2 regions of the Streptococcus sp. W151 genome follow, and region 2 is predicted to be linked to the other one. Evidence: predicted binding sites of a transcription regulator. Region 2 holds the regulator's gene; the other holds the start of a gene.
What was found. The regulator HrcA, encoded in region 2, represses chaperone genes, less so after heat shock. The targets are predictions, from matches to a motif close to TTAGCACTCNNNNNNNNNGAGTGCTAA.
Positions count from the first base shown of each region.

Region 1: the regulator HrcA is predicted to act here: its motif matches at 13,595-13,621, upstream of groES (co-chaperone GroES).

Region 1 is NZ_JBRKNT010000002.1:221,342-237,195, reverse strand. It holds gene folK (2-amino-4-hydroxy-6-hydroxymethyldihydropteridine diphosphokinase) at 16-825, shown strand; gene ACVC7Q_RS05910 (DUF1846 domain-containing protein) at 1,161-2,645, opposite strand; gene pepA (glutamyl aminopeptidase) at 2,881-3,945, opposite strand; gene ACVC7Q_RS05900 (DUF4651 domain-containing protein) at 4,089-4,379, shown strand; gene ACVC7Q_RS05895 (thioredoxin family protein) at 4,376-4,693, shown strand; gene ytpR (YtpR family tRNA-binding protein) at 4,703-5,329, shown strand; gene ACVC7Q_RS05885 (single-stranded DNA-binding protein) at 5,431-5,826, shown strand; gene ACVC7Q_RS05880 (substrate-binding domain-containing protein) at 6,012-6,995, shown strand; gene ACVC7Q_RS05875 (sensor histidine kinase) at 6,995-8,311, shown strand; gene ACVC7Q_RS05870 (response regulator transcription factor) at 8,317-9,000, shown strand; gene ACVC7Q_RS05865 (ABC transporter substrate-binding protein) at 8,997-10,295, shown strand; gene ACVC7Q_RS05860 (PTS sugar transporter subunit IIA) at 10,436-10,873, shown strand; gene ACVC7Q_RS05855 (PTS system mannose/fructose/N-acetylgalactosamine-transporter subunit IIB) at 10,888-11,382, shown strand; gene ACVC7Q_RS05850 (PTS mannose/fructose/sorbose/N-acetylgalactosamine transporter subunit IIC) at 11,439-12,281, shown strand; gene ACVC7Q_RS05845 (PTS system mannose/fructose/sorbose family transporter subunit IID) at 12,265-13,119, shown strand; gene ACVC7Q_RS05840 (hypothetical protein) at 13,221-13,514, shown strand; gene groES (co-chaperone GroES) at 13,644-13,925, shown strand; gene groL (chaperonin GroEL) at 13,947-15,572, shown strand.
Region 2 is NZ_JBRKNT010000002.1:53,052-68,905, forward strand. It holds gene tig (trigger factor) at 206-1,489, opposite strand; gene ACVC7Q_RS05050 (TIGR01440 family protein) at 1,618-2,181, opposite strand; gene ACVC7Q_RS05055 (ECF transporter S component) at 2,185-2,655, opposite strand; gene ACVC7Q_RS05060 (bifunctional hydroxymethylpyrimidine kinase/phosphomethylpyrimidine kinase) at 2,645-3,406, opposite strand; gene truA (tRNA pseudouridine(38-40) synthase TruA) at 3,399-4,145, opposite strand; gene ACVC7Q_RS05070 (family 20 glycosylhydrolase) at 4,286-7,813, opposite strand; gene dnaJ (molecular chaperone DnaJ) at 7,975-9,108, opposite strand; gene ACVC7Q_RS05080 (DJ-1/PfpI family protein) at 9,267-9,899, opposite strand; gene dnaK (molecular chaperone DnaK) at 10,081-11,904, opposite strand; gene grpE (nucleotide exchange factor GrpE) at 12,158-12,682, opposite strand; gene hrcA (heat-inducible transcriptional repressor HrcA) at 12,707-13,741, opposite strand; gene ACVC7Q_RS05100 (M15 family metallopeptidase) at 13,909-14,688, opposite strand; gene ACVC7Q_RS05105 (histidine phosphatase family protein) at 14,672-15,373, opposite strand; gene ACVC7Q_RS05110 (histidine phosphatase family protein) at 15,497-15,854, opposite strand, start outside.

The sequences.
Region 1 (15,854 bases), 170 kb from region 2:
TAAGAGGTGAAGAGAGTGGATCAATTACGGATCAAGGACTTAGAGATATACGCCTATCATGGTGTTTTTCCGGCAGAAAAAGAATTGGGACAACGCTTTGTCCTAGACCTATGGGTGGATTATGAGATGACCCGTGCAGCCCGCACAGGAGATTTGGATGCTTCGATCCATTACGGGATCTTAGCGGAACAGTTGACCGAGTGGATGCAGGCAGAAAAGATCGATCTGATTGAAACGGTTGCCTTTCAATTGGTGCAAAAGATTTTCGAAAGCTATGCCTTTGTAGAAAAAGTTCGTCTGGAGTTGAAGAAACCTTGGGCTCCTGTTTCCTTGCCACTCGAGACTTGTTCGGTGACAATCGAACGAGAGAAAAAACGAGCCTTTATTGGCCTTGGTACCAATATGGGAGATAAACAACTGCAGCTAGAGACGGCGCTAGAAAAAATCAAGGATCGAGGCATTCACCTTCTTCAAACGTCCACAAGGATTGAAACGGAACCTTGGGGAGGAGTGGAGCAAGACGCCTTTTTGAATCAGGTGGCAGAGGTTGAAACCTGGATGACCCCAGAGGATTTACTAGAGACCTTACTTGCCATCGAGCAGGAAATGGGGCGTGTCCGTGAGGTCAAGTGGGGACCGCGTGTGATTGATTTAGATCTGCTTTATATGGAGGACACGATTTGCTACAGCCCTAGCTTGATCTTGCCGCATCCTTATGTGGCAGAACGAGCCTTTGTATTAGAATCTTTAAATGAAATTGCTCCTCATTTTGTGGACCCTGTTCAAAGAAAGCCCATTCGCCAATTATGGGATGCCGTCAAATAATCTCTCTTCTTTGCTTTATAAAAAAACAATCCCTGCTCAAGGGATTGTTCAAATTGAAGACAAAGACTTCTTAAAAAACTTTCCTTAGGTGAGTACGGACGTCTGCGAACTTCTACGAAGTTCCAAGACTAATGATTGAGCCTGAGGTCTCAATCATTCCGAGTGCCTGAAACTGAGTCGTTTCAGGCACTTTTCTCACGGCGGAAAGTTTCAGAATATGATTGAATAACTATAACAAGTATAATTTTTAAAGAATTGATTAGATTTTATTAAAGATTCGTCTATCTACACTCTCAACAATCCCTTGAGCAGGGATTGTTTTTGTTTGTCTTGATTTATTTACGATACAAGCGATCGTACTGGTAGACAGGGTCCATTGTGACGTTGATACCGAGCTTGCGAAGGACGTTCTTGTCTTCGTCTGTCAGCATAACGGTTGAATGGGCTTCGCTGCCTTTCAACTTGCCTAATTCTTGCATAGCAAGCTTAGCGTCTTCGTTGCTCATAGCCGTAATGGCAAGGGCAATGAGGATCTCGTTTGAGTGAAGACGAGGGTTACGGCTACCCAAATGATTGATCTTCAAGCCTTGGATAGGTTGGACGTATTCTGGCTCGATTAATTTGGTTTCTTTATCAATATGCGCTAATTTCTTAATCGCATTGATTAAGAGGGCTGCGGTTGGGCCAAAGAGATCAGACGTTTTTCCGGTTACCATCTCGCCGTTTGGCAATTCAAGCGCCAAAGCGGGCTCCCCTGTTTCTTCTTCTTTTTGGCGGGCAAGGACGGTCACTTTCCGATCATTTGGAGTAATCCCCAAATCATTCATCAAGAGCTCAATTTTCTTCACAGCCCCTTCACCGACACGCTCTGCTTTGACATCTAAGATGGTTTGGTAGTAGCGACGGATAATTTCTTGTTGGGAAGCTTCAATCGCAGCGTCATTGTCCACAATGGCAAAACCAACCATGTTGACGCCCATGTCTGTTGGAGAAGCATAAGGTGAGGTTCCTAAGATCCGTTCCAACATGCGCTTCAAGACAGGGAAGATTTCAATATCGCGGTTGTAGTTGACCGTTGTTTCCCCGTAGGTTTGGAGGTGGAAGGGATCGATCATATTGACATCGTCTAGATCGGCAGTCGCTGCTTCATAAGCCAAGTTGACTGGGTGGTGCAAAGGAAGATTCCAAACTGGGAAGGTTTCAAACTTAGCATAACCAGATTTGATTCCATTTAATTGGTCATGGTACATATTAGACATACAAGTTGCCAGTTTGCCAGAACCAGGTCCAGGAGCTGTCACAACGACCAAATTGCGGCTAGTCTTGATGTAGTCATTTTTCCCCATCCCTTCAGGAGAGATGATGTGGTCCATATCGGTCGGATAGCCCTTGATCGGATAGTGTAGATAAGAGGCGATCCCGCTCTTATCCAGTTGCTTGCGAAAGGCATCTGCTGCTGCTTGTCCAGCATATTGGGTGATCACGACAGAGCCCACAAAGATCCCCAATTCATTGAATTTGTCGATCAAACGTAGCACTTCTTGGTCATAAGAAATTCCTAGGTCTCCACGGGCTTTTGAGTGCTCAATGTTGTTGGCGTTGATGGCAATGACAATTTCCACCTGGTCGCGCAATTCTTGGAGCAGCTTGATCTTATTGTCTGGTTCGTATCCAGGGAGGACACGAGCAGCGTGGAAGTCTTCTAACATCTTACCACCAAATTCAAGGTAGAGCTTACCATCGAATTGATTGATCCGCTCAATAATGTGGTCACGTTGCAAGTTCAAATACTGTTCAGAACTAAAAGCTTGTTTTTTCATGTAAAACTCCTGTATATAAGGGAAGGGTCTGCCACACGAATCCAAGGATGAGTGTTCCCTTCCCTACCATTTCATTCTTTCATATTATATCAGAAAACAGATGGAAGACAAACTATTCTTTGTCACTTTTCTTAGAAGAGTTTGGATGGCCCAGAACTCACGGTAGAAAGTTTCCAAGAGAAGTTTGTTTCCCCCCCTAAAAAAGCCCCTTATGGGGGCTTCAGATTGGATTTGCTTAATAGTGTTTGATCAGATCAACTGTAGAGCGATCCAATTTCTTAACCAATGCTTGCAAGAAGGCTTGCGCTTGCAAGAAATCATCCATGGCATAGAGGGTTTGGTGAGAGTGGATGTAACGTGCACAGACACCAATGGTTGTTGATGGGACTCCGCCGTTCTTCAAGTGTGCTGCACCTGCATCGGTACCACCTTTGGCACAATAGTATTGGAATTTAATGCCCGCTTCCTCAGCAGTTGTGAGCAAGAAGTCTTTCATATTTGGTAGCATGATGTGACCTGGATCGTAGAAGCGAAGCAGTGTTCCTTCACCAATCGCGCCCTGGTCCCCAAAGACATCCGCTGCTGGTGAACAGTCTACAGCAAGGAAGATTTCAGGATCAAATTTAGTAGTTGAGGTGTGGGCTCCACGAAGTCCTACTTCTTCTTGAACGTTAGCCCCCACATAGAGTTCGTTGTCTAAGGCTTGTCCAGAAAGACTCTTGACTAATTCGCTGACCATCAAGACGCCGTAGCGGTTATCCCATGCTTTAGAAATGACGTTTTTACCATTAGCAGTGAGAATCGCAGAGCTATCTGGGACCAAGGTATCTCCAGGACGGATGCCATAGCTCTCAGCTTCGGCTTTAGAGCTAAAGCCTGCATCAAAGACGATGTCGCTAATGGCAGGTACGGTTGGTCCACCTGTTCCACGTGTCAAATGTGGAGGAACAGATCCGGAAATAGCAGGGTATTCACGTCCATCACGTGTAAAGAGTTTAAAGCGCTGGCTGCTGACGACCATCGGATTCCAACCTCCGATTGGGACAACACGGAAAGTTCCGTCAGCTTTGATTTCGCTGATCATAAAACCAACTTCGTCCATGTGGGCAGCTACTAAGATACGAGGAGCATCGGCAGCTGTTGAGTGTTTGACCCCAAAGATCCCACCGAGACCATCTGTCACGATTTCGTCCACATGAGGGGTCAATTGTTGGCGTAAATAATCCCGTACAGGAGCTTCATGACCTGAGATGGCAGGGATTTCAGTTACTTCTTTGATTTTAGAAAATAAATCAGTCATAGGTTACCTTCTTTCTGATGCTATTTTATCACTTTTTCTACAAGGATGGTAGCGTTATTATAGAAATCGGTCCCGAAAAACTGAAGGAGGAGATCCAGCCTAGACCATTGTCCCTCTGCTTATTTTGTGTTACAATAGGCACTATGAAAGCTAAAAAAATTATTTTGTCTAGTCTGGCTGTAGCAAGTGCAGGAGCTCTTGCGGCCGGTGTTTATAAAATTGCCAAAGATCAAAAACGTCTCCGTACTCAAGAAGAGTTGGTGGCAGAAGTACGGGAGCAAATGGAAGCTATGGGGACGATTGCGACCTTGTATGTGGAACTCTACGAGTCTAGTGAAGAGCGTTTAGTAGGAGGCGTCATTTTTGAAGATGAGCGCCATTACCGCTTTGTCTATGAGGATGGTCTTTTGCGGTACGAAGAGGAAAAACTATGATTACACCAAATTCTCTAGAAGAAATTGCTTCTTATGTAGAGCAAGAGGGCAAGAAAGTCTTTGTCTTTTCAGCTGACTGGTGTGGGGATTGCCGTTATCTCAAGCCTTTTTTGCCGGAGATTGAGGCTGAAAATCCCGAATTTACCTTTATCTTAATTGACCGAGATGCCTATATGGATCTGGCGAAAGTCTGGGATGTTTATGGGATCCCTAGTTTGGTGGTTCTGGAAAAGGATAAGGAAATCGGACGGTTTGTCAATCGGGATCGGAAAACTAAAGCTCAGATTACAGCATTCTTAGCAGGATTAAAATAGGAGAAGAACATGATTGTAACATACAACAAAGAACAAGTCGGCGATGTATTGATGCTGACCTTGAAAAACAGTGGGGAAGCTAAGCTAGCGGTGGAGAGAAAAGGAAAGGTGGCTCGCGTTTACCGTGAGGACAACCAAGAAACGGTTGCCTGGAATATCTTTGAACTCTCAACTATCTTTGCCGTAGAAGGCAAGGGCCAAGTCTTTTTGACAGATGAGCAAGTGACTCGTTTGAACCAAGAATTGGAAAGAGAAGGTTTTTCAGAACGCTTGGTCAATGATCGGGAACCAAAATTTGTGGTGGGAGAAATCCTTGAAATGGTGGCCCATCCAGATAGTGACCACTTGAATATCTGCCAAGTAGCAATTGGGGCAGATAAGACGGTTCAGATCGTGGCAGGAGCTCCAAATGCGCGTGTCGGTCTCAAGACCATTGTCGCTCTTCCAGGTGCCATGATGCCGGATGGCGGCTTGATTTTCCCAGGAGCACTTCGTGGTGAAAAAAGTTATGGCATGATGTGCAGTCCTCGCGAATTGCACTTGCCAAATGCTCCTCAAAAACGAGGCATTATTGAATTGGATGACGCAGAAGTAGCAGGAACACCATTTGATCCTGCTCGTCACTGGCATGAATAAAGAGAAGAATCTAGGATTTTTTGAATCCTAGATTTTTTTGATTTTGGTTTGCCACTTCCATTTTTTGAAATTTTTTCGAATAAATAGATAGGAGGTAAATGATGTATAATAAAGTTATTTTAATCGGTCGCCTAGTAGCGGCTCCAGAATTGCATAAAACCAGCACAGACAAATCCGTTGCCCGAGTGACCGTTGCGGTCAATCGTCGCTACAAGGACCAAAACGGGGAGCGAGAGACTGATTTTGTCAATGTCGTTGTCTGGGGGAAATTGGCTGAAACCATGGCTAGTTATGCCAGTAAAGGGAGCCTGATCTCTTTGGATGGAGAGATTCGGACGCGCCGCTACGAGAAAAATGGTGTCATGCAGTATGTGACAGAGGTCCTCTGCCAAAGTTTTCAGTTGCTAGAGAGCCGGGCTCAGCGGGCTATGCGTGAAAATGGTGGAACAGGAGATTTGGCCGATATTATCTTAGAAGAGGAAGATCTTCCCTTTTAGAAGTAAAAAAAGCTAGTTCGTCCCTAGACTAGCTTTTTTCATACTTATGAGGGATTTTATTCGGGAACGACTCTTTTTAAAATGAATCAAATAAATACATCTGTACAATAAAAACAAGCACTTTTTTTGAAAAAGTAGTAAAATAAACTAATATATATTCAAAAATTTCAGAAAAGGAACGGAGTTTGAAAGGAAAAGAAGAGAGAAAAGAACGGTTGAAATGGCTGTTAAAACGGGTTCTACTGTTGATTCCAGTGGCCTGCATCCTCTTGTGGATCTATGCGATTTGTCAAACCAGTAGCATGAAGGGACAGACCAAGATCGGTGTTACCTATATGACAATGAACAATGAGTTCTATAAAAGTATTCATTCGGAAATTAGTCGAATTGCCGATGAGAAAGGGGCTCTTGTTTATGTCCGAGATCCAGAATTGGACGAAAAAAGGCAGAGCCAGCAGATCGATGATTTTTGTGCCCAAAAAGTGAATGTGATTGTGATTAATCCGGTCAAGGGGGATAGCCAGCCGATTTTAAAGGCTCTTAAAAAAGCTAGAAAGCAAGGAATTAAGATCATTGCGGTCGATACCCAGCTGAAGCATTTTAAGCCTGATGCCAGCATTGTATCCGATAACTACCAAGCAGGAGTCTTGATTGCGAAAGAGCTGATGAGACGCTCTTCAAATGCTCGGATCCTTCTCTTGGAGCATAAGGGGACGGTTTCAGCAGATACGCGAATTCAGGGATTTAAGGATACCATCAAAGGTCGGGGGTCTTATCAGATCATCTCGGAACTAGAAACCAAAGGGCAGACGGAGATCGCCATGCCAGCTGTTCGGAAGTTCTTGCAGTCAGGGGTGGATATCGATACCCTGGTCGCTCTGAATGATCGCTCAGCTATTGGAGCTCTAGCGGCCATCAAGGAACAAGGGATCACCCATCCCATCGCGATATATGGGATCGATGGCTCACCCGATATGAAATCCTTGCTGCACTCGACCGATGATGTCGAGGGGACCGTTGCCCAGTCTCCTTTGAAGATGGGAGACCGCGTGATGGAGGTCATCCAAGATATGACGGCTGGGAAGAGCTACCAAAAAGAGATAACTATTCCGGTTCAAATGATGACAAAGGAAAACATCGATCAATTTGATGTGAATGGGTGGCAGTGATGAGAAAATTTAGAGGTGTGAGGTACAGTTTGGCCATCCTGATGGTCGTGAATTTTATCGCTGTTATGCTCAACAGTATCATCTATCTTCAAGCAACTAACTATATCATTGCTCAACGACAAGCCCCCTTATTATTGGAGCGTTTGGAGCGCATTCCTTTTGCACCCTCTACGACTTTTTGGTTGTCAGCGGTCTTATTTGCTGGGATTGCCTTGATCTCCATGAGTCGTTATCGGTCTCAAACGAGTCGATGGTCCATTTTTGATCAGTGGAATATTCTAGAGATCCTCCTGATGTTGCTCTTGATGTGGGTCCAAAATGTAGCTTATAACGGGCTTATTCTCTTGGTTTTTGCGGATATCTTCTATGGTTCCAAAGAGTTGAATACCAAGCGAGACCGCAAGTATTGGTTTGCTTTTATCCTAGTGAGTTTCTTGATGCTCCTTGTGACCAATTCAGACGTCTTTTCGCTTTTCTTTCCGATACCTTCTCTTGATGTCTATATTCATTTTTATCCTGCCTCCATTCGAATTCTGGCCTTTTTCTTGAAGAATTCCCTCTATGCCTTGAATATGGTGCTCTTTATTATTTCGCTCTTGTTCTATATTATGAATGTTCTTGCGGAAAACCACGAGGTTGAAGAAGAGTTGGCCATGGTTTCGAAGGTCAATACGGAGTTGAACAACTATATGGCCTTGTCTGAGAAGATTGCAGAAGATCGGGAGCGTAAGCGGATTGCTCGGGAGATTCACGATACCTTGGGGCACGCGCTAACAGGGATCTCAGCCGGTTTAGATGCTGTCGGAGTCTTGATTGATATCGATCCCAATCGAGCAAAGGAGCAAGTGAAAAGCGTATCAGAAGTTGTCCGTGAAGGGATTCAAGATGTGAGGGGCTCTCTCAACCGTCTTAGACCGGGAGCTCTTGAGGGACGGACCCTCAAAGATGCTTTAGAAAAGACGATCCGCGAGTATCAGGCGCTTTCAAACTTGCAGGTTGATTTACACTATGAATGGATTGATGTCGATATGGATGTCATGATTGAGGATACGATCTTTCGTGTCATCCAAGAGTCCATGACCAATGCGGTTCGCCACGGCCATGCCAGTCAGATGAGTCTTCATTTTTTTGAGGACGAAAAAGATTATCTGATCGAGTTGCAGGACAATGGGGGTGGGTTTGAAACCTTGACCTATGGCTATGGGCTCAAGCAGATGATGGAACGAATTTCTATCCTAGGAGGACAGATTCAATTTGAAAGCCGCGATGGATTTTTCACGCGCGTCAGTTTACCGAAATATAAAGAAGGGAGATAGAGATGGTGATAAAAGTAATGGTGGCAGATGACCAGACCCTGATTCGAGAATCTCTGAAAATTATTTTGTCAGCCCACCCCGATATCGAAGTGGTGGCCACAGTGGAAGATGGGAATCACGTCTTGTCTAGCATTCCCCAAACCCATCCTGACCTGATCTTAATGGATATTCGGATGCCAGGCATGGATGGGGTTTTGGCGACAAAAGAAGTAAAAGAACACTATCCGGATATCAAAATTATTATTTTAACGACCTTTGACGATGATGAATTTATCTATAGTGCACTCAAGTATGGTGCTTCAGGTTATCTTTTAAAGGGAGCCTCGACAGAGGAACTCTATGAAGCGATTAAGGTGGTCTACCAAGGCGGTGCTATGATCAATCCCAATATCGCTAGTAAAGTCTTTCAAATTTTTTCACAAATGGCCAAATCTAACTTCTCTATCGCTGTGGATGAGGACAATGTCAAGGATTTGAGCACAACGGAATGGCGCATTATCCAAGAAGTCGGCTATGGGGAGTCCAATAAAGAAATTGCGGCCAATCTTTTCTTATCAGAAGGAACCGTGCGTAATTACTTATCAACGATTTTGGCAAAATTAAACCTACGAGATCGAACGCAATTAGCGATCTGGTCAGTCCAAACAGGAGTGACCAGACGTGATTTTTCAAAAGGAAATTCGGAATGAAATTGAAGCAAAAGTATCTTTCTTGGGGAATTGGCCTCCTTTCTGTGCTCTGTATAAGTGCGGGTTTCTGTTGGTGGGAACAGCAGCCAATTGTGCTCCATATAGGCCTTTATGCAGGTTCTAGTTGGGATGTGCCGACCAGTCAACGTTCTGATGCCTTGGATCGCGCCATTCAAAAATTTGAGAAGTCCCATCCCCAAGTCCGTGTAGAGTATGAAAACGGGATTCCGCAGTCAGATTATTCAGACTGGCTCTCCGAAAAGATTGTCTCAGGAAAGACGCCAGATGTATTTATGGTTTCTGAGCAAGATCTTTCCTTATTAGCAGCGCGGGGGGTGTTAGAAAAGTTAAACGGCTATATGGATCGAAAAGATCAAGCAGCCTTTTATCCCGTTGCCTTTGAATCAGGTGTCTATCAAGGGCAAACCTATGCCTTACCTTATGAAAGTAATCCTATTTTGATGTGTGTCAATAAAGATCTCTTGGATAAAGAAGGTATCGCGGTTCCCAAAGAAGGTTGGACCCTTGAAGAGTTCTATACGATTTGCAAGAAACTAACCAAAGATACCAATGGGGATGGGCAACTAGACCAATTTGGGAGTACAGAATACACCTGGAAAGAAGCCTTAGCAGCAAATGGGGGTCATCTCTTTCAAGAAGGGATGCTTAAGCTGACGGCTCCAGAAGTCAAAGAATCCTTGACTTTCCTACAAAAATTGGAAGATTTAAATAAAAATTACAAGGTGAGCTCCAAAGATTTTGACCAGGGGAAAGTCGCCTTTTATCCTATGACCTTGGCCCAATATCGGACCTATAAACCTTATCCCTACCACGTTTCTAAATATTCAAACTTTACCTGGACCTGTATCCCGATGCCTGCTAAGTCAAAAACGACCAAGGCGACCTTAGTCACAACGACTTCTTTTGCTATGTCCGCTCGGACTTCTCATTCTAAGTTGGCTTGGGAGTTGATGCAGGTTTTGACAGAGGATCCAGACATTCAACAAACCCTTTTTGCCCAATCTCAAGGGATCTCCGTCATGCCACAGGTAGTCAAGAGTCGCTCCAGTAAAGACCTTCTGCAGGTGGATGATTTTGGGACGGACTCCTTGACCAATCAGACCTTGAACCGCATCATGGAACAAGCTGTTGAAAGTAGTCCTAAAAATGTCTCAAAAGAGGTGCTAGAAAAGCTAGACTACTTGATCGGCAATGCCTTGCGCGATCAGGATGTCGAGAACCGTTTGCCTCAAATTCAGAGGGAGATGGAAAGCAGTCTTCAGGTAGGAGTTTAGAGTAAAACAAGATGGCATTTTGTCAAGTGACAGATGTCATTTTTTTATTGCTAAATGTCATATTTGAAATGTGACATTTGACAATATAAAAGCGCTTTCAAATGATCTACAATAGAGTCAAATAAAGGAGGCGTAACAAAATGAAATACCTCGTTTTGGTCAGTCATGGTGGACTGGCAGAAGGTCTAAAAACATCACTGGCCATGTTTGCTGGTGACAAGATGGATCAGGTCATCGCAGTTGGACTCAAAGAAGGAAAATCAGTCGATGACTTCGCAGTTGATTTTAGAGAGAGCATTTCAGGATTGACAGCTGATGATTCTGTTTTGGTCTTGGCAGATATTGTAGGTGGTAGTCCATTAACCACTGCAGCTACTGTTCTAGAAGAAGCTGGAAAGCTCGATGGAGCCTTGATTCTTGGGGGAATGAACCTCACCATGGCCTTGACGGCAGTTGTGATGAAGGATGTGTTGGATGGAGACGATTTGTCAGCCACCATCTTAGCAGAAGCACGATCTGCACTCCAGCCTTTTGAAGTTTCAGCTACTAGTGCTGAAGAAGATGATGACGATATTTAATAGGGAGGTACCTTATGGTAGTAACATTTGTACGGATTGATGACCGCATGATTCACGGTCAGACAGTCACACGCTGGGCGAAGGAAAAACCATGTGATGGTTTGATTGCTGTAAACGATGCAGCAGCATCAAACAAGGTTTTGATCCAAGCTTACAAAGGAGCATCCGACAAGAAAACCTTTGTATGGACAAAAGAAGCCTTTAAGGAAAAATCAGCAAAAGTAACGGAATCAGATAGTCGTTACTTCTTGATCACTAAGAATCCCATCGATATGAAGGAAATTTTGGTCGACCAAGGGTTTGTCCCAGGTGATGTCAAAGAAATCATCGTTGGCCCTGCAAATGATCGTCCAGGTGCTGTGAAATTGGGGAATAACCAATCCATCACTCAGGAAGAAGCAGAAGCTTTCCAAGCCATTCAAGCAGCAGGCTACAAGGTGAAATTCCAATTGTTACCAGATGTTTCGATCGGGTATTGGGATGATTTCAAATCAAAATTTGGTTTTTAAACCCAACAGCCTGATCTGTTAGGTAAATAAATTTACAAACAAAAGGAGCGTTTGTTATGACAATTTCATGGATTCAAGCAATCTTGCTTGGTATTTTCGCTAGCTTGTCTTCAATGCCTGGTATGGGAGGTTCCAGTATCGGGAACTATACACTCGGTCGTCCCTTGATCGGTGGGTTGATTTCAGGTTTAATTCTTGGAGATGTGACAACCGGTATTATGGTCGGGGTTGCCCTTCAAGTCGTTTATATCGCCTTGGTAACACCTGGTGGTACCGTATCTGCCGATGTGCGTGCCATCTCTTATATCGGTGTTCCTCTTGCTATCTTGTTTGTGCATGCCAATAACATCACAGATGAAGCAGGAATCGCCGCAGCTGCAGCTCCAATCGGTGCAGCCGTTGGGACCATCGGTACGGTTCTTTTCTACGGTACTGCTACTATGAACTTGGTATGGCAACACATTGGTTGGAAAGCCGTTGAAGAAGGAAACTTCAAAAAACTCTACGCAGTTGACTGGGTTTACCCTTGGATCTCTCACTTCCTTTTCTCTTTCCTTCCAACAATGATTATCACCAAATACGGTGAAAACATGGTTGATTTGATGAAACAATACCTTCCTATGGATGGTTACTGGATGAAAGCCCTCTTTACAGTCGGTGCTCTTCTCCCATGTGTCGGTATTGCCATCTTGTTGAAACAAATTGTTACAGAAGCAACTGACTTCATTCCATTCTTTGTTGGATTTACCTTGGCAAAATCTCTCGGATTGAACTTGGTATCAAGTGCCGTTGTTTCATTAATCTTTGCAGTAATCTACTATGAACTTGAAGTGATCAAATCGATGAAAGCTGCTCCAGCCGGAGTGGTGGACCTAGACGATGATGAGGAGGATATTTAAAATGGCTGATAGAAAGAAAATTTCAAAGAAAACATTAGCAAAAGCATTCCATCATTGGTATTATGGTCATTTGACTTGTTTCTCTCAAGAACATATGCAAACCTTCGGGTATTTGACTTCTATGCTTCCAATCGTAGAAGAAATGTATGACACCAAAGAAGAACAAAAAGATGCGATGCAAACCTATACGGCCTTCTTCAACACTGAACCACAACTTGGATCTCTTGTTGTAGGGATCACAGCTGGTTTGGAAGAAGCGCGTGCAAACGGAGATGCAGTAGATGGCGAAACCATCAACGGTATGCGTGCCGGTTTGATGGGACCAATCGCTGGTATTGGTGACTCATTGGTCGTTGGTACCTTGATTCCCGTTCTTTTAGGGATTGCCCTTGGCCTTTCTAAGGGTGGGAACATCGCTGGTGCTCTCTTCTACATCGTCGTATGGAACCTCTTAGTTTACTTTGGTATGCGCTTTGCCTTCTTCAAAGGTTACCAATTAGGGGATAAAGCCGTTGAATTCCTTGTAGGACCAAAAGGACAAGCTCTTCGTAAAGCGATCAGCGTTGTCGGTGGTATGGTTATCGGTGCCGTAGCAGCTACTTGGGTATCTGTTACAACAGCCCTTCAATTCAAGAATGCTGAAGGAAAAGTCTTCTTGAACATCCAAGAAAAGATCGATGGTGTTTATCCAGGTCTCTTGACAGCAGCCTTCATCACTCTTTGCTGGTGGTTGATGTCTAAGAAAAAAATTTCACCAAATAAAGTCATGTTACTTCTCGTTGTAGTTGCTTTGATCGGTGTTGCCCTTGGTATCTTTGATCCACATCTTAAATACTAAGGTAAAGAAAAAACGAATTTGCTAGTAGGAGTTTTTGAGAATGAAGTGAATGGACCTCCTTTACTTGCACTTCATTCTCAATTTTTATCAGGAGGAATCCCATGGTTACAAAACAAGAACTTGTCAATGGATATGAAACAGAAATCAAGTACCAACGTCACATGCTTGAAAACCTTGGTCGTTGGTTTAGCTTACTCTTTATCATTGCCAGTATTGGTGTGGTATTGATCTATCTCTTTCACAAAAGTTTCCTCCCACTCTTGATCCTCGGGATTTTACTAGCCTTGATTGGGATTTTAGGCATGATTGTTTTTGGATATGGTATCTACCGTGGGCGGATCAATCTTCAAAAAGTGATCGATGATTTCAATCAAAAATTGACAATTTTAAATTAAAATTTTAGAAACATCTCATCTATTTTTGAGGTGTTTTTTTCTTGACTATTTCTGACCAAGTGATACAATAGAAACATAAGTTAGCACTTACGTATAGAGAGTGCTAAAAACACGTATGGAGGAATGAACATGTTAAAACCATTAGGAGACCGCGTGGTCTTAAAAGTAGAAGAAAAAGAACAGACTGTTGGAGGTTTTGTTCTCGCTGGTGTGAGCAAGGCCGATACAAAAACAGCTGAAGTAGTGGCTGTTGGTGAAGGCGTGCGTACCCTAAGTGGTGAACTCATCGCCCCAGCTGTAAAAGCAGGAGATCAAGTTTTGGTTGAAAGCCATGCAGGAATTGAAGTTAAAGATGGGGAAGAAACCTACACCATCGTTGGAACATCAAACATTCTTGCAATCGTAGAGTAAGAGAAGAAAGAGGTTAGAGAAATGGCAAAAGATATTAAATTTTCATCAGATGCACGTTCTGCAATGGTCCGTGGTGTCGATGTCTTAGCAGATACAGTGAAAGTTACTTTGGGCCCTAAAGGACGCAATGTGGTTCTTGAAAAATCATTTGGTTCGCCTTTGATCACAAATGACGGTGTGACCATCGCCAAAGAAATCGAATTGGAAGACCATTTTGAAAATATGGGTGCCAAATTGGTATCAGAAGTGGCTTCTAAGACCAATGATATCGCAGGTGACGGGACAACGACTGCGACTGTCTTGACCCAAGCCATCGTCCGTGAAGGGATCAAGAACGTTACAGCAGGAGCGAACCCAATCGGTATCCGTCGTGGGATTGAGACCGCTGTTGCAACAGCAGTAGAAGCTTTGAAAAACAATGCAATTCCAGTATCGAGCAAGGAAGCCATTGCTCAAGTAGCTGCTGTGTCTTCGCGTTCTGAAAAAGTCGGTGAGTACATCTCTGAAGCTATGGAAAAAGTTGGCAAAGATGGGGTTATCACCATTGAAGAGTCTCGTGGAATGGAAACAGAACTGGAAGTTGTTGAAGGCATGCAGTTTGACCGTGGTTACCTTTCACAATACATGGTGACGGACAATGAAAAAATGGTAGCCGATCTTGAAAATCCATACATTTTGATTACGGACAAGAAGATTTCAAATATCCAAGAAATCTTGCCATTGTTGGAAAGCATTCTTCAAAGCAACCGTCCACTCTTAATCATCGCAGATGATGTAGATGGCGAAGCTCTTCCAACGCTTGTCTTGAACAAGATCCGTGGTACTTTTAATGTTGTAGCTGTTAAGGCGCCAGGATTTGGAGATCGCCGCAAAGCTATGCTAGAAGATATTGCGATTCTCACAGGTGGTACAGTCATTACAGATGATCTTGGTTTGGAATTGAAAGATGCAACTATTGAAGCTCTTGGTCAAGCAGCTAAAGTTTCAGTTGATAAAGACAGCACTGTCATTGTCGAAGGTTCTGGTAACCCTGAAGCGATTGCTAACCGTGTTGCTGTCATCAAGTCACAAATCGAAACCACAACATCTGAATTTGACCGTGAAAAATTACAAGAACGTTTGGCTAAATTGTCTGGCGGTGTTGCCGTGATCAAGGTCGGTGCTGCAACAGAAACAGAATTGAAAGAAATGAAACTCCGTATCGAAGATGCCCTTAATGCGACTCGTGCAGCTGTTGAAGAAGGAATCGTTGCCGGAGGTGGTACAGCTCTTGTCAATGTCATCTCTGCAGTCGCAGCCCTTGAATTGGAAGGGGATGAAGCGACCGGACGCAATATCGTGCTTCGTGCTTTGGAAGAGCCAGTTCGCCAAATTGCTCACAATGCTGGTTACGAAGGATCTATTGTGATTGATCGCTTGAAAAATGCCGAAGTCGGAACAGGTTTCAATGCTGCAACAGGTGAATGGGTGAATATGATTGATGCAGGAATTATCGATCCTGTCAAAGTGAGCCGTTCAGCCCTTCAAAACGCAGCTTCTGTTGCTAGCCTCATTTTAACAACTGAAGCAGTCGTAGCCAACAAACCAGAACCAGCAGCCCCAGCAGGACCAGGAATGGATCCAAGCATGATGGGTGGGATGATGTAAGACGCTACAAATGATTGAGGCTTTGCCTCTCATCATTTGACGCCAGCCGCTATTGTGCGGCCTGGCTAATCGTCTGACTAGCTCAAAGGGAGGAAAGTATCGTTCCTCCCTTTTTATCGTACTTTGGGAATTTCATTTGTTATGGAATAATATTTTTATTTTAAATTTTGTAACAGAAATGATAAATACTAGTTAAAGAGGATTTGTGTAAATATTTGGGAATTAAGCGTTTTCGGTATTTTTTGGTGGAGAAGTATTTGCCAACAAATTGCAATACAAATT
Region 2 (15,854 bases):
CATTTCCTAAATGGAGAAGGATCGGGTCTTAAACCTCTTCCTATCCTCGATGATAGATTGAAAACTTCTCGTCACTAAATCTATCACGCATTTTATCGTTACACTCTATTGTACGATAAATTTCCCCTTTCGTCAAAGGAAAATTCCAGGATTCTCCATGAAATCAGAAAAAGAAGAGCCTCATAGCTCTTCTTTTTATTCTCAATTATTTTACTTTTGCTGTGCTTGTGATCACGTTCACGGCTTTCTTCACTGTGATGTCATGTTTCAACATTTCTGGTGAAAGAAGGTTGCGAACTTGTTCAACTGGCATGTTGTAATCTGCTGCCAATTGTTCGATTTCAGCGTTGATTTCTTCTTCAGTTGCTTCGAAACCTTCTGCTTTGGCTACTGCTTCAACCACGAGGTTTGTCTTCGTGCGGCTTTCAGCTTCTGCTTCATATTGTTTGTGAAGATCATCTTGAGTTGTTCCAGTAATTTGGAAGTACATTTCAGGTGAGATTCCTTGACGTTGCATATTTCCAAGGAATTCGTTGATAGAACGGTGTACTTCTTCGTGGATCATTTCTTCTGGAAGTTCAACGATTTCAGCATTTTCAACTGCAAGATCGATCGCTGCTGCTTCTACTGCATCGTTGTATGCTTCTTCTTTTGCTTCTGCCAATTCTTTGCGGTATTTTTCTTTCAATTCAGCAAGAGTTTCAACTTCTTCGTCGATGTCTTTTGCCAATTCATCGTCAAGAGCTGGTACTTCTTTTGCTTTCACTTCGTGGATAGTTGTCACGAATTTCGCTTCTTTACCTGCAAGATCAGCTGCTTGGTAGTCTTCTGGGAATGTTACGATCACGTCAACTGTTTCACCAGCAGAGTGTCCAACCAATTGGTCTTCGAAACCTGGGATGAATTGACCTGAACCAAGTCCAAGTGAGAAGTTGTCACCTTTACCACCGTCGAATTCAACACCGTCGATAGAACCTACGAAGTCGATCACAACTGTGTCACCTTCTGCTGCAGCACCTTCTTTAACAACTAATTCAGCCAAGTTGTTGCGTTCGCGTTCGATACGAGCATCCACATCAGCGTCTGTTACTTCTTTAGAAACTTCTACTGATACTTCAAGGTCTTTGTAAGCACCCAATTTTACTTCAGGTTTTGTTACAACAGCTGCTGTCAATGTCCAGTCTTGACCTTTTTCCATAGATACAACATCAAAAGTAGGTTGTGCTACAACTTCGATTCCAGCTTCTTTAACAGCTGCTTCGTATGCTGCTGGAAGAAGATCGTTCAAAGCATCTTGGTAAAGAGCTTCTTCACCAAAACGTTGGTTGAAGATTGGACGTGGAATATGACCTTTACGGAATCCAGGTACGTTCAAGGTTTTCTTAACAGACTCAAACACACGGTCCAAAGCAGGTTTGATTTGCTCTTGGCTGATTGTGAAAGTCAATACACCGTGGTTAGTTTCTTTGTTTTCAAATGATACAGACATTCTGTCTCTCCTTAAAATAATATAGTCATTCCTTATAATTTTACCACAAAACTTTGAAATTGCAAGTTTTAAAACGTTTTTGCCTCTCTTTTCATCCAAAAAAACTAGCCCCTAAAAGCTAGTTCTATTTATGTTTTTCGGATAGGATCATCTAGGTAGAGAGCACGGGCACCACCGATCAATTTTGGCCGACTAGCGAGGGCTGTGACATGGGCTTCCCCTAGTTCACGTAAGACAGGGCGAATTGGGACTTGCACGTGTTTGACGTGCATCCCTACTGAGGTATCTCCGATGTCTAAGCCCGCTTGGGCTGTGATAAATTCCACTTCGACAGGATCTTTAAAGTACTTGAAAGCAGCGAGTTGTCCAGCTCCCCCTGCATGGAGACTTGGAAGGACATTGACAATTTCTAGATCCTTCTTGTCTGCCAATTCCCGCTCGACCACCAGGGCGCGATTGAGGTGCTCACATCCTTGTACCGCTAGATAAATCCCTCTTGGATTCAACTCATCTAGCAAGGTCTGGACAATAGCTTCAGCAATGTCGATGTTCGAGGCCTTTCCAATTTGCCCTCCTGCAACTTCACTTGAAGACATCCCGAGAACTAGAATCTGTCCCTGATGGAGACGGCTTTTTGCCAAAACATCTACCAGGATTTCTTTTGTATCCTTCTTCAGTTGCTCCAAATCCATGAATTAGTTTCCTTTCTTTTGGAAGGCATAATAGACCACATAGCCTAAAGCCATTCCGACAAAATTCTGAGCGAGGTTATTTGGAATGTCCGAGATAGCAGCTCCCCAGCCATTGCCTAAAAAGAGAGCAGAAGCTAGTGCGTAACCGCCTACCATGACGACTGTCGCAAGAAGCAAACCTAGGTAACGGGCTTTCCCCTTGAAGCCAGCGAAATAGCCTTGTCCCCCGTGAAAGAGAAGGCTAAAGAACATCCACTGAGGATAGCCTGAAAGGAGATCGAGTAGGAAGGCTCCGACACCACCTACAATCGCACCTTCCTTGCGTCCAAAATAGAAGGCTGTAAAATACACTCCAAGATCTAACAGGGTGACAATCCCTGTGGGAGTTGGGAGTTTGGTATAGTAGCCAAGTACAACTGTCAAGGCACATAAGATAGAGAGGCGGGCAATGAGTTGAGTTCGATTAGATGTCATATTGTACTACTCCATACTGGTCTGAATGTTGAATCGCTTGGAAGACAAAGTCTTTAGAGGCTTTAACAGCTTCAAGCGGTGATTTCCCTTTCACCAACTGGCTGGAAATGCTAGACGCAAAGGTACAACCAGCTCCTGTATTGTTCTTTTCTAGGACTGGCTCTTCAAAGATTGTAAAATCTTGTCCGTCATAAAAGACATCGATGGCCTTTTCTTTATTGAGACGATTACCCCCTTTGACCACGACATTCGCCGCACCCAATCCATGGAGCTTGCGCGCCACCTCCTTCATATCATCGAGCGATTGAATCTTGCTTTGGGTCAAGATCTCAGCTTCTGGTAAGTTTGGTGTGATGATGGTCACATAAGGGAAGAACTTGATCAATTCGTCTCGAAGAGCTGAAACTTCCACATCATGGCTTTCCTTGCAGACCAAGACAGGGTCGAGCACTACTGGGATATCTGCATGAGCTTTGACATAGTCCAAAGCTAGGTCTGCCACTTCAACATTTGGCAAGAGACCGAGTTTAATAGCAGAGAAAGGAACATCTTTGAGAGAGTTGAGCTGCTGAGCAAAGGTCGTTGGATCCACTGGAATCACTTCAAAACCATGCTCGGTCATAGCTGTTAAACAAGTTACCGCCACAAAGCCATGCTGTTTGTTAGTCGTATAAGTTGCAAGGTCTGCGTGAAGACCTCCCCCACTAAAAATATCATTTCCTGAAATTGCGAGAATTAATTCATTACTCATAACGTATCTCCTTTAAATATAAGCCATTTGGCGCTGCTGTTGGACCTGCTAGATTGCGGTCCTTCTTTTTCAAAATCAGATCGATCTGCTCGATCGGCATCCGATCATTTCCGATCTTCAACAAGGTTCCCACCATATTGCGGATTTGCTTGTAGAGAAAGCCATTGCCCGAAAAGGTAAAGAGCAGGCGATGATTTGCCGCATCCTCGACCAAGCGAGCCTCTGTAATTGTACGAACCTTGTCATCCACACTGGTTCCTGAAGCGGTGAAACCGGTGAAATCATGGGTTCCCTCCAACTTTTGGATGGCTACTTGCATCTTTTCCACATCCAAAGGATAGGGGTAGTGGGTCGCATAGTGGCGCATCATGGGGTTCTTGGGACGACCATAATCCACGATGAATTCATAGGTTTTGCTGTGCTTCTTGTAGCGTGAGTGAAAGTCATCTGCTACTTGCTCCACCCGGATAAAATCAATATCCTCTGGGCTTTGGGTATCAAGGGCAAAGCGAAGCTTCTCCTCGTCCCGCGCTTGAGGGAGATCAAAATGAATCACCTGCCCAAGAGCGTGGACACCTGCATCCGTCCGACCCGCTCCATGAACGGTGACAGGGCTTCCTTGATTGAGACGCGTCAAGGTCTTCTCGATTTCTTCTTGCACACTGCGGGCATGCGGTTGGCGTTGAAACCCTGCAAATAAGGTCCCGTCATATGAAATGGTTGCTTTGTATCGTGTCATGGTTTTATTTTAGCAGGATATAAAAGGGGATACAAGAGTGAAAAAAGAAAACTGTCCGGGTACAGTTTTGCAAGCAAAAAAGAAGCAGAATGATGAACATCCCGCCTCCTAACTTCAATCTGTTACAAATCAACTAGATCTCAGTCTCTTTTTTTATTTTTCAAGTCCATTCCTGCTGCTCCTAAGATTGCTCCTAGTAAAGCGAGTCCAAGAGCAGATTCTACTCCTGTTTCTGGAAGTTGCTTGTCAGAGTTTACTGTTTCTGGACGAACCGCTTCTTCCACAGCTGCTGGAATTGGCGTCGGGGTATTTACTGATGCTACTGGTTGATCCTTCGAGATCACTTGATGTGTTGAATGATCTGGAAGCATTTTGTTCACGAGTAAGTCTGATTTCACTGGTGCTTCTACAGAAGGGCTTGCTGGAGTCACAACCTCTTTGGTACCGACTTCAACAATTTCTGCAACCGGCTCTGTTGCAACTTCTGTAGCGATCACTTTTCGACTTTGATCAAGTGCCGAAACCTCTACATACTCAAAGCCTTGCCCTTTAACTCCAGCCTGGATCACTCTGTGTTCTCCTTTAGCGAGATCTGGTTTGGTGCGTTCCACAAGGCCAAAATCAAGTTCTTTCTCCACGATTTCAAGACTTGGTTTGTCTTCCACTAGGGCTTTGACGTCATTTTCAGCTAAGCTACCCACTTGCGTGATTGGCTTGAGCCCCACAAGGGCTTTGGTCAGAGCGGCCACTTCTTGATCCACCTGATCTTGATGAGCACGACTCATATTCCAATTCAAGCTATCTAAAACTTTCTCAAGTGCTGCTCGAGATTCTGGTGTGTAAATGGCTAGATCTGTTGGCACCGTAGCAATTGCTTTTCTAAGAGCAGAGAAATCCGCCTTGAAATAGTCCTTGTTGTGGTTGGCAAAAGCTTCCATGACCTGGAAGACTTCCTCTTCCTTGTATTCATTGGCAGGTTCATCAGCCCAGATTCCCAACATACTTCCGGATGTCGGTATCTTGACATCAGGATATTTAGTTGAAGCTAACTGTTCAAACGGAATGGTTTCTGTATTTTGGATAGCTTTTTCGAGCGGATAACTTTGATCTCCCTTGTGGCCCAAAACATAGTACCAGTCTCCGTTGGTATTGAGGAATTTATACCCCTTATCTGCTAAATACTGCGGTGACGCGAGGTTATAGCCCCACCATCCTTTAGACCAGTATGAAATCAAGACATCCTTGTCAAAGGCAACATCATCTTCATCTCCATAATAGAAGCCATCGTTAAAGGCCATTGGCTGCAAGCCTTTTTCACGCGCCATAGCTGCAAGACTATTGGCATAGTCCGCAAACTTACCATAGAGGTCATACCACTTGAGGTAGTACCAGCCTTGCGCACTGGTAGCATCGTTGGCATATTCATCTGTTCCATAGTTAAAGATCTTAGACTTGTCTTTGAAGTAGTCCATGTACTTGCCAATCAAGGCTTTGGTAAAGTTGACTGCTGCCTCATTGGTCAAATCCATGGTTGTTTTTGAAACCGTATCAAAGCTAGCTTGTGAGTTTTCAATACCCAATTTTTCCATGGCCACTAACAAGGCATCCATGTGTCCAGGACTATTGACTGCTGCAATCAAGCCGATTCCTTTAGCAGTAGCATAAGCATGGAGCTCATCCATTTCTGCTTGGGTCAAGGCTTGCCCATTTGGATCATCGTAATAGGCCTTGGTACCTTCTAAAATGGCCTTTTTCACATCGTCACTAGCATAGGTTTTACCATTGGCTTCCACAGTCATATCATCGAGTACGAAGCGCATACCATCATTTCCGACCAGGAGGTGCAAGTCAGAATAACCTAGCTCACTGGCCTTATCGACGATCCGTTTCAACTGATCCAGCGAGAAGTATTTGCGGCCTGCATCAATCGAGATGACCTTCTTCATGGCAAGTTTTTCTGCTGCTTCTTTTGCTGCAACTTCTTTCGCATAGCTTTCTGTGTATACCAAAGCATCTTGAGCTGCTTTGAAATGATCGATCAAGGTTTTGGCCTCTGCTCGAGTCGTGTCTGCCCCTACCCCTTCTAAAGCTTTTTTAGCTGCCGCAAAGGCTACTAGAGATTCTGGTGTATAGTGGTCCAAATCAGTTAGAGCTTCTGAAAGAGTTTTTTCGACGACTTCAGGATCTGCTACAAAGTAGTCCGCATTCTTGTCCGCGAAGGCATGCATGAGCTTAAATAGAAGGTCTTTTTTGTAGGTTGCAGATGGCGTATCTGCCCAGGCAGCTACCATGCCACCAATGAAGGGAACCTTAGCCCCATCATTTTTTTGAACGACATCAATTGCTGACTTGGAAATTCCTTCGAGACCTTGATCAAGATTGTACCAACCAGATCCAGCCTTGTCCCGTCCAATCACATAATACCAAGCATCGTTGGTATTAAGAATCTGATGACCTAGTTCAGACAAAAGTTTTGAAGAAGCGACATCATAGCCGTTCCAACCACCTGTCCAGTAAGATACAATGATATCCTTGTCAAAAGTGCCATAGGAAGTATCACCATTGTAGTAGATTCCGTCATTAAAGGCCATTGGTTTCATCTTATGTTTTTTCACAATAGCCGCTAGATCATTGGCATATTGGATGAATTTTTCATAGCCTTTTTCTGGGTACCCTTCACCCGGCCAATGCTTGCTGGCTTGGAGAACCTGCCAACCATGGGCATCTGTGGCATCATTAGCATACTCATCCAAACCGATGTTAAAGATTTCGGTCTTGCCGCTGAAATAAGCCGCATACTTGTCTACCAAAGCCTTGGTAAAGTCTAAGGCTTTTTGGTTGTCCAAATCAACGGTCCGAGCTGATTTCTTTGTACCAAAATAATTAAAGTGAGGGTTTTCGATCCCCAATTGTTCCATGGCTGTCAGAATCGCATCCATGTGACCTGGACTATTTATGGTTGGGATGACGCCTACTTTCTTCGATTTGGCGTAGGCCAAAATATCATCCATTTGAGCCTGGGTCAAGGCTGTTCCGTTCGGATCATCGTAATAAGCCTTCGTCCCTTTTTCAACCGCATCTGTCACGGCTTGGCTAGAATAAGAAGTCTCCCCCACTTTCAAGGACATGTCATTCAAAACAAAGCGCAAGCCGTCATTTCCAACTAGGAGATGCAAGTCTGTATAGCCAGTCTTACTAGCTTCATCAATGATTTCCTTGATCTGGTCTGGTGAGAAGTACTTGCGACCAGCATCGATCGAAACAATCTTTTTCTTGGCTAATTTTTCTTCCTGATCAGGATCTTTGGCAGGCGTTTCCGTCGCTGGTTGAGCTGCAACATCGGACTCTGTGACAGAACTTGCCTCTTCGCGAATCAAACGGTCAAGATCTGACACCCGCAATTCTCGATCAGGCAGTGTCGGTTGACTTTGATCGACGATTGGAGCAGGAGCAGTCGGTTTTTCTACTACTGGCTGAGAAGCTTCCTCGTTTAGGGAAGTAGTCGACTCACCCTCGCTTGGCTGAGTTGGTACTGTCGTTGCAGGACTGTCAGTAGTCGTTGGTGTATCAGCAGCTACAACCTGAGCGCTAGCAAAAAATCCTATGAGCACCGAAGCCGCTCCTACTGCGTACTTACGAATAGCATAACGTGGTTGATGTGATTTCATCAGGACCTCCTAAATTGTCTTTGTAATCGTTTTCTTAAATTTAGCACGATATCTTAATAAATTCAATGAGGGTTCTCATTATTCTTTAATTAGGAGAGGAAGTTCTTGGATTCGATCCAAAATAAAACGAGCTCCTTAGTCAAAAGGAAACTCGTTTATTCTTATAAGTCATCTAAAGCATCTTTGACCTTATCAAAGAAGCCTTTTTTCTTTGGGTTGACCTTCAAATCACTTGCTTCCGCAAAGGCTTGAAGGGCTTCTTTTTGCTTGTCATTTAAACCAGTTGGGGTGACAACATTGACAGACACATATTGATCTCCCATGGCACCACCACGTAAGCTTGGAGCACCTTTTCCGCGAAGACGGAATTTTTTACCGGTTTGGGTTCCTTCAGGAATCACCAAATCGACATCTCCATGAACGGTTGGCACATGGACCGTATCTCCAAGAGCTGCTTGGACAAAGTTCAAGTCTAACTTGTAGTAGATGGTTGAGCCATCTCGTTCGAAGCGATCGCTTGGTTCCACATTGACAACCACATACAAGTCTCCATAAGGTCCACCGTTAAAGCCAGCTTCTCCTTGACCCGCTAAGCGGATTTGTTGACCTGTTTCAACTCCTGCAGGAATCTTGACATTCACGCTATGGGCTTGTTTTTCATGACCTGTTCCACGACAAGTCGTACATGGATCTTTGATTTCTTGACCACGGCCATGACAGACATCACAGGTCACTTGACGGCGCATCATTCCAAGAGGAGTTTGCGTATCTACATTGATAACCCCGGAACCATGACAGCGTCCACAGGTTACCGGACTAGTCCCTGGCTTAGCTCCTGAACCATGACAGGTATGACAGCTTGCTTCACGATGGTACTTAACTTCTTTTTCAGCACCAAAAATCGCTTCTTCAAACTTGAGATTGACGCGATATTGGAGGTCATCCCCTTGACGAGGAGCATTTGGATTACGACTTGCACCTCCTCCAAAGAAGCTAGAGAAGATGTCTTCAAAGCCACCAAATCCAGCACCATCAAAGCCACCAAATCCACCTGCTCCGCCACCGAAGCCACCATTAGCCCCCGTAGCACCGTATTGGTCATAAGCAGCCCGTTTTTGCTCGTCACTCAAAGTCTCATAAGCTTCTTGAACTTCCTTGTACTTTTCCTCAGCACCAGGCTCCTTGTTGATATCTGGGTGATATTTTTTAGATAATTTCCGATAGGCTTTCTTGATCTCATCTTGAGATGCATTCTTTGAAACGCCCAAACGGTCATAAAATTCAGTATTGTTCATAATTCAAGATACAAAGGGCGTCAAACGGACACAGCCAAAATAGGAGTTTTGACGACGGACGCTTGCGTCCTAGAAAAAACTATCTTTTTGGCACCGTCCGTAGCCCGTGTTCAGTTGAGAACACTCTTTGTTCCTTTCTATAATTTTCATGTAAAACTTTAGAGGGTGTTTTCTATACTCTGCTTCACTTGATCAAACTCTTGGTCTGATAGAGTAAATAACAATTCCTCTTCAGCGTACTCGTTCTGTTCTTTAAAATAGTTGTCCGTATTCTCTGCCAACCCTAGACTTAGAATCACTTTCCTTGCAAACTCTTGATGCGCAAAGCCTATCGCCGTAATGATTTGTTTATCCTGCACAACCACTTTAGGTTGGAAATTTTCACGTGGAAGAAATTCAAAATAATCAAAGAAGTTTTGCCAAATTCCACCTGTAAATTTAGTGTCCTTCAATAGACCTGCTTTGGCCAATAAAAGGGGGGCTGAAGAAATGGCTGCAATTAGGATATCTTGCTCACCAAGGTCCCTCAAAAACGAAATCAATTTTTCATCCTGTAGAGCAGGTCCAATGTTAACCATTCCTGGCAAAATCACGCAAGAATACTCTTCTATACGGATTTGATCTAATGCTTTCGTTGGTTGACAGGGCAAGCCATCCTCAGAAACCACCATCGAATAATCTGAAGCGGCATAATCAATCGTAATATCAAAAGACAGAGCTAAAGTACTCGTTAAAGCAGTTATCTCATAAAGAGAAAAATTAGGATAAATGATACAAAGTACTTTTTTCATACGCAGCATCCTCTATTTTACCGAAAAACAGAGGCTGGGTTGCAACCTCTGGATTTCTTCTTATCATTATTAACATTTAAGCAAAGCACCGTAGAAGGACAATCACTTTAGTGTTTAGTCATTCTTAACTACCTCGCTCCCCGATTTTCAAGCTCGGGATAAAATAGTCCACTGGACTATTTTATTTCTCCGTAAACTCTCCGTCTACGACGTCATCGCCTGCGTTTCCTGTTGCTTGTGCGCCTTCTGCTCCTGCTTGGGCTTGTTGCGCTGCTGCAGCTTGTTCGTAAAGTTTAACCGCAAGTCCTTGAGCTTTTTCGTTCAAGGCTTCAAGTTTTGCTTTCATTTCGTCCAAGTTGTTGTCTTCTTGAGCTTTCTTAAGATCATCAAGGGCAGCTTGTGCAGCATCACGTTCTGCATCGAAGCCTTTGCCTTCAGTTTCTTTGATTGTCTTTTCAGTCGCAAAGATAGCTTGGTCTACTTCGTTACGAAGGTCTACTTCTTCTTTACGTTTCTTATCTGCTTCAGCGTTTGCTTCTGCATCTTTCATCATGCGGTCGATTTCTTCGTCTGTCAAACCTGAGTTCGATTGGATAACGATTGTTTGTTCTTTTTGAGTTCCAAGATCTTTGGCTTTAACAGATACGATACCGTTCTTATCGATGTCAAATGTTACTTCGATTTGTGGAATACCACGAGGTGCAGCTGGGATATCTGTCAATTGGAAACGTCCAAGAGTCTTGTTGTCCGCTGCCATTGGGCGTTCCCCTTGAAGAACGTGGATATCAACGGCTGGTTGGTTGTCTGCTGCAGTTGAGAAGACTTGTGATTTAGATGTTGGAATCGTTGTATTGCGGTCGATGAGTTTTGTGAAGACACCACCCATTGTTTCAATACCAAGTGACAATGGTGTTACGTCAAGAAGGACAACGTCTTTGACATCACCAGTGATCACACCACCTTGGATGGCAGCACCCATGGCAACTACTTCATCAGGGTTCACTGATTTGTTTGGTTCTTTACCAGTTTCAGCTTTAACAGCTTCTACAACGGCAGGAATACGAGTTGAACCACCGACAAGGATGACTTCGTCGATATCTGACAAGCTCAAACCTGCATCTGAAAGGGCTTGACGAACTGGAGTTTTCGTACGTTCTACAAGGTCACGAGTCAAATCGTCAAATTTCGCACGAGTCAAGGTCATTTCCAAGTGAAGAGGTCCAGCAGCCCCTGCAGTGATGAATGGCAAGCTGATTTGAGTTGAAGTGACACCAGAAAGGTCTTTCTTCGCTTTTTCAGCTGCGTCTTTCAAACGTTGAAGAGCCATCTTGTCTGTTGACAAGTCGATACCATTTTCTTTCTTGAATTCTTCAACCATATGGTCGATGATTTTTTGGTCAAAGTCGTCACCACCGAGTTTGTTATCCCCTGCAGTTGCCAATACATCGAACACACCATCTCCGAGTTCGAGGATGGATACGTCGAATGTACCACCACCAAGGTCGAATACCAAGATTTTTTCTTCTTTATCAGTCTTGTCCAAACCATATGCAAGGGCTGCTGCTGTTGGTTCGTTGACGATACGTTCTACTTCAAGACCAGCGATTTTACCAGCGTCTTTAGTTGCTTGACGTTGTGCATCGTTGAAGTAAGCCGGAACTGTAATAACAGCTTTGGTTACTTTTTCACCAAGGTAATCTTCAGCGTAGCCCTTCAAGTATTGAAGAATCATAGCTGAGATTTCTTGTGGGGTGTATTCTTTACCGTTAGCAGAAACTTTTTCAGAAGTACCCATCTTAGATTTGATAGAGATGATGGTATCTGGGTTTGTGACTGCTTGACGTTTTGCAGCGTCACCAACGATGATTTCACCGTTTTTGAATGACACAACAGATGGAGTCGTGCGGTTTCCTTCTGGGTTTGCGATGATTTTTGATTCAGTTCCTTCAAGAACTGCAACTGCTGAGTTTGTTGTACCTAAGTCAATACCAATAATTTTAGACATATGTTTTTCTCCTTGTTGATTTTTTCTTCTTTTTTGATATTTCCCTTAAGTGGTGGGGACGTGAGCAACTCCCTTCGGGATTTCATCACTTATTTTTGAGCCTATTGTCTCAAAAATCCCCCTGTTTCAGTAGCACAAGCTACTGAAACTTTCACCACGGCGGGAAATATCTTCCTTGCAAGCCTCCGGCTTGCTTCTTATCTTTCTTTCATAGTTTAGTGTCGTTTCGGACAAGGTTTTTAAGTTTTCTCGCCTAGTTGAACACTACTACCATGGCTGGGCGTAGGATGCGTTCATGGAGTTTGTAGCCTTTTTGGAAGACTTGTGCGATGGTGTCTGCTGGATGCTCGTCATCTGCAGGTAAGGTTTGGATGGCCATGTGGTAGTTATGGTCAAAGGCTCCATCTGCTGGAATTTCTTCGATTCCTTCTTCTTTCAGAGCATGTACCAAACTTTCTTGGACCATTTCCAAGCCCTTCTTCACATCATCTGTCAATCCTTCGACGGCAAGGGCACGTTCGAGGTTGTCCAGTGATGGTAAGATCGCTTTTGCCAAATCTTGGCTACGGTATTTTTGTAATTGTTGACGTTCTTCGTTAGCACGGCGCTGAATGTTTTGCATTTCTGCATGAGCACGAAGGTATTTGTTTTCAAATTCCTCGGCACGCGCTTGTGCTTCTTCTAATTCAGAAGGTTGGTTGGTTTCCTCTACAACTTCTTCAGTTGTTTGGGCAACTTCCTCTTCTTTCACGTCTTCTTTTTTGATATCTTCTGTCAAGGCATACACCCCTTTCATTTGGTCTTAATTTACTTCATAATGGTTGCTGTTGAGGTAACGGTAGTAATCCGTTAACTTCATGACCAGCACTCGGCCGATGACATTGACCAGGCTAATCACACGCCTATAATCCATCTCTACGGGACCAATCACATGCATGAGGGCCATCCCACGATAAGGAACTAGGAATTTGTGACTAATTACCGTCACATTTTTCAAGGCCTTCTCTTGGGATTCTGCAACCAGGATCTGGGTCATTTGGTCTTCTGGCATTCCCCCTCGCAACTCGAGAGCTACGTGTTGGGGGTTATCTAAGAACTGATAAGTCTGGAGATCGGCGTAGGTTAAGGATGAAACCTTTCCTTCTACAAAGACCAGTTCTTGAAACAGTTGCGAGAAGACGTAATCAAACAGATCCAAGACATTGTCTGTCGTCTTAAAATAGCGCTGGACAATCTGTGGGATCTCCGTCCGCAGGCGGTAATGGATATCCAAGACTGTATTTCCAATGAAACGTTCTTGAACTAGCTGATGGAAAATTTCCAAATCACTGGTTAAGAAATTCTTTGGAATCGCAAATTGTACAGTGACAGGCTTTGATTCATCCAAGGTCAGAACCGCTAAAGCATCGTGGTTGGATAAGGGAACAATCTCAAAACCAGTCAAGCGCTGCCGCGTCGGTTCCACATCCTGAATGACTGCGGTGTAGCCCGTCATCTGGGCTAGTAACTTAGCCGTAGCATCCAAGATATCGTCTAACTTAAAGGCTTCGAAATCAAAGGCTTTCACCACCTGGTAGACATCTTGTTCATCAATCAACTCTAGATCAAGCGAGTTCTGAACAAAATATTGAAAACCAGCCCGGCTAGGCATTCGGCCACTCGAAGTGTGAGCCTTTTCTAGTAAGCCTTGTTTTTCGAGGGCAGCCATGTCGTTTCGGATCGTCGCACTACTGGATTGAATGACATCTTGCAGTGCTTTTGAACCGACTGGTTCGTGGGTCTTGGTAAAGATATCGACGACAAGATTTAGAATCTCATTTTGACGTTCTGTAACCATGACCTCACCTCTCTTTCGTATTTAGCACTCTATACACTCAAGTGCTAAACCATGATTCTATTATACACCCATCCAAAAGAAAGTCAAGAGAAAAATCCAAAAAATTAGCACTCTTTTTTCAAGAGTGCTAAAAATCATTCTGAAGACCTAGAGAAGTGAATCTCCTACTATTTTCCAGCCTTTTTCAATAGTTGAATATATTCTTCCAATACTAGCTGATGTTTGGCCATATACTGGGCGTTTTCTACGCCAACATAACGGAAATGCCAATTCTCAAAATTCACACCCGTGATGTTGCTCTTCCCATCTGGGTAGCGAAGGACAAAGCCATATTGCGGTGCGATGGCAGCCAGCTGCAAGCCCAACTCATCACTTTGACCAGCTTCGACACTCATATCGATCGCAAGCCCCGTCTGGTGTTCACTAGCACCAGGGACCTGCACCTGGGTCTGCACCTGCTTTTCAGCTTCTTCGTGTGAAAGACCACTGGCCTCTAATTGCGCAACACGCTCATTATAGAGCTCTGTTTGTTCCGCCACGCTTCGATAACCCGATATCAAGGTTTCTTCTGGGGCAATTTTTCGAGCCGCCTCTAGAAATTGACGAGTTGGCTCTACAATCCGACTATCCACTTTGATAGCATCCACATCTGTCAATTGTGGGTTCAACTCTGGCTTCACATTGTCACGATTGACCAAGATCAATTGCCAGTCTTTTGTCGAAACAGCTGGTAAATCTGATTTTTCTTTCTTTTTCTTAAAAGAAGAGGGAGTCGTTACAGCTGTTTTTTTTGCCTTCCAAAACTGAAGCCCTGAAAACAAGCTTGGTTTAGCCAAGTAAGCACCAATTCCTGATCCTAGTACCACAAGAAGAAAGAAACTCAATAGGTAGGGCCACCGTTTCTTACGTTTTTTTCTTGCGCGTCTATACTTATTTGTCATGGCCATCCTCTAAGAGTTTTGCTCCAACCTTACGATAGGACATATCTCCAATCTTTTCAATATGAAAGGCGCCATCCTCATAGGCCAAAACCGTTACACTTCCGTTGTCCAAGACCAATTCTTCAACAGCTTTCGGATCGATGAGATAAATCAAGGTCGTAATGGTCATGCCGTGGCTGACAACAATCGCATTGCCACCACCAGCTGCTTCTACCTCTTTTGCAATAGCTTCAAATCCTTCTAAGATTCGGCCACTCAAGGCGCTCCAGGATTCAGCCCAACCCGTGGTATCCACTTCAACGATTCCTTCTGCCAACTCCATCAAGCTCAACCGATGAAAATCCTCGACCTTAAAGACACGGGGTAAAACCCCCATAAAGAGCTCGCCATCATAGGCACCGTCGAAGCTACCAAAACACCATTCACGAATGCGTTTATCATAGCGATAAGGAATCTGACCTGTCAGACCGAGTTCTTGAAGAATAATCCCCATGGTTTGAATGGTGCGTCCAGAATCACTCGAAACAGCCTCTTTAAAAGAAAGACCTGCTTCCTTAAGGCCAAGCCCTAATTCTCTAATCCCACGCTCTCCTGCTTCTGTCAGCGGAGTGTCTGACCAGCCCTGTGCTCGCCCAATGGTATTAAACATGGTTTTTCCATGACGAGCAATATATAATCTGGTTTTTGTCATTGTACTACCTCCGTATGTATCTCTTTCATTATATCATTTTTTGTAAAAAGAAAGTAAGAAAGCTCTTACAAGTTTTGAGAGAAAGAAAAGGCTATGACCAAAAGGTCAGCCTTTTACGACGGACTAGGATTCTTGCAAGCTTTCACCGACTTCACGGTAACTGCTATCTCCAAACACCTTAACCGTCAATGTGCCATCTTCATATTCTACAAGGGTAACACTACCATTTGAAAGAGGCAGATTGAGATTTGGTTTTCCTTCAATTAGGCAGACCAAGGTCTGAATGGTCCAACTATGGCTGACCACCAAGGCATTGCCTCCTCCATTTTCTTCTACTTCTTTGGCAATAGCTTCAAAACCTTCTATGATTCGGCCTTTCAAAACTTCCCAAGGTTCAGCCCAATTCGCTGTGTCCACTTGGCAGATGCCATTGGCCAAGTCTTCCAAGGTCAAGGTCTTATAGTCTTCTACATCCAGCACG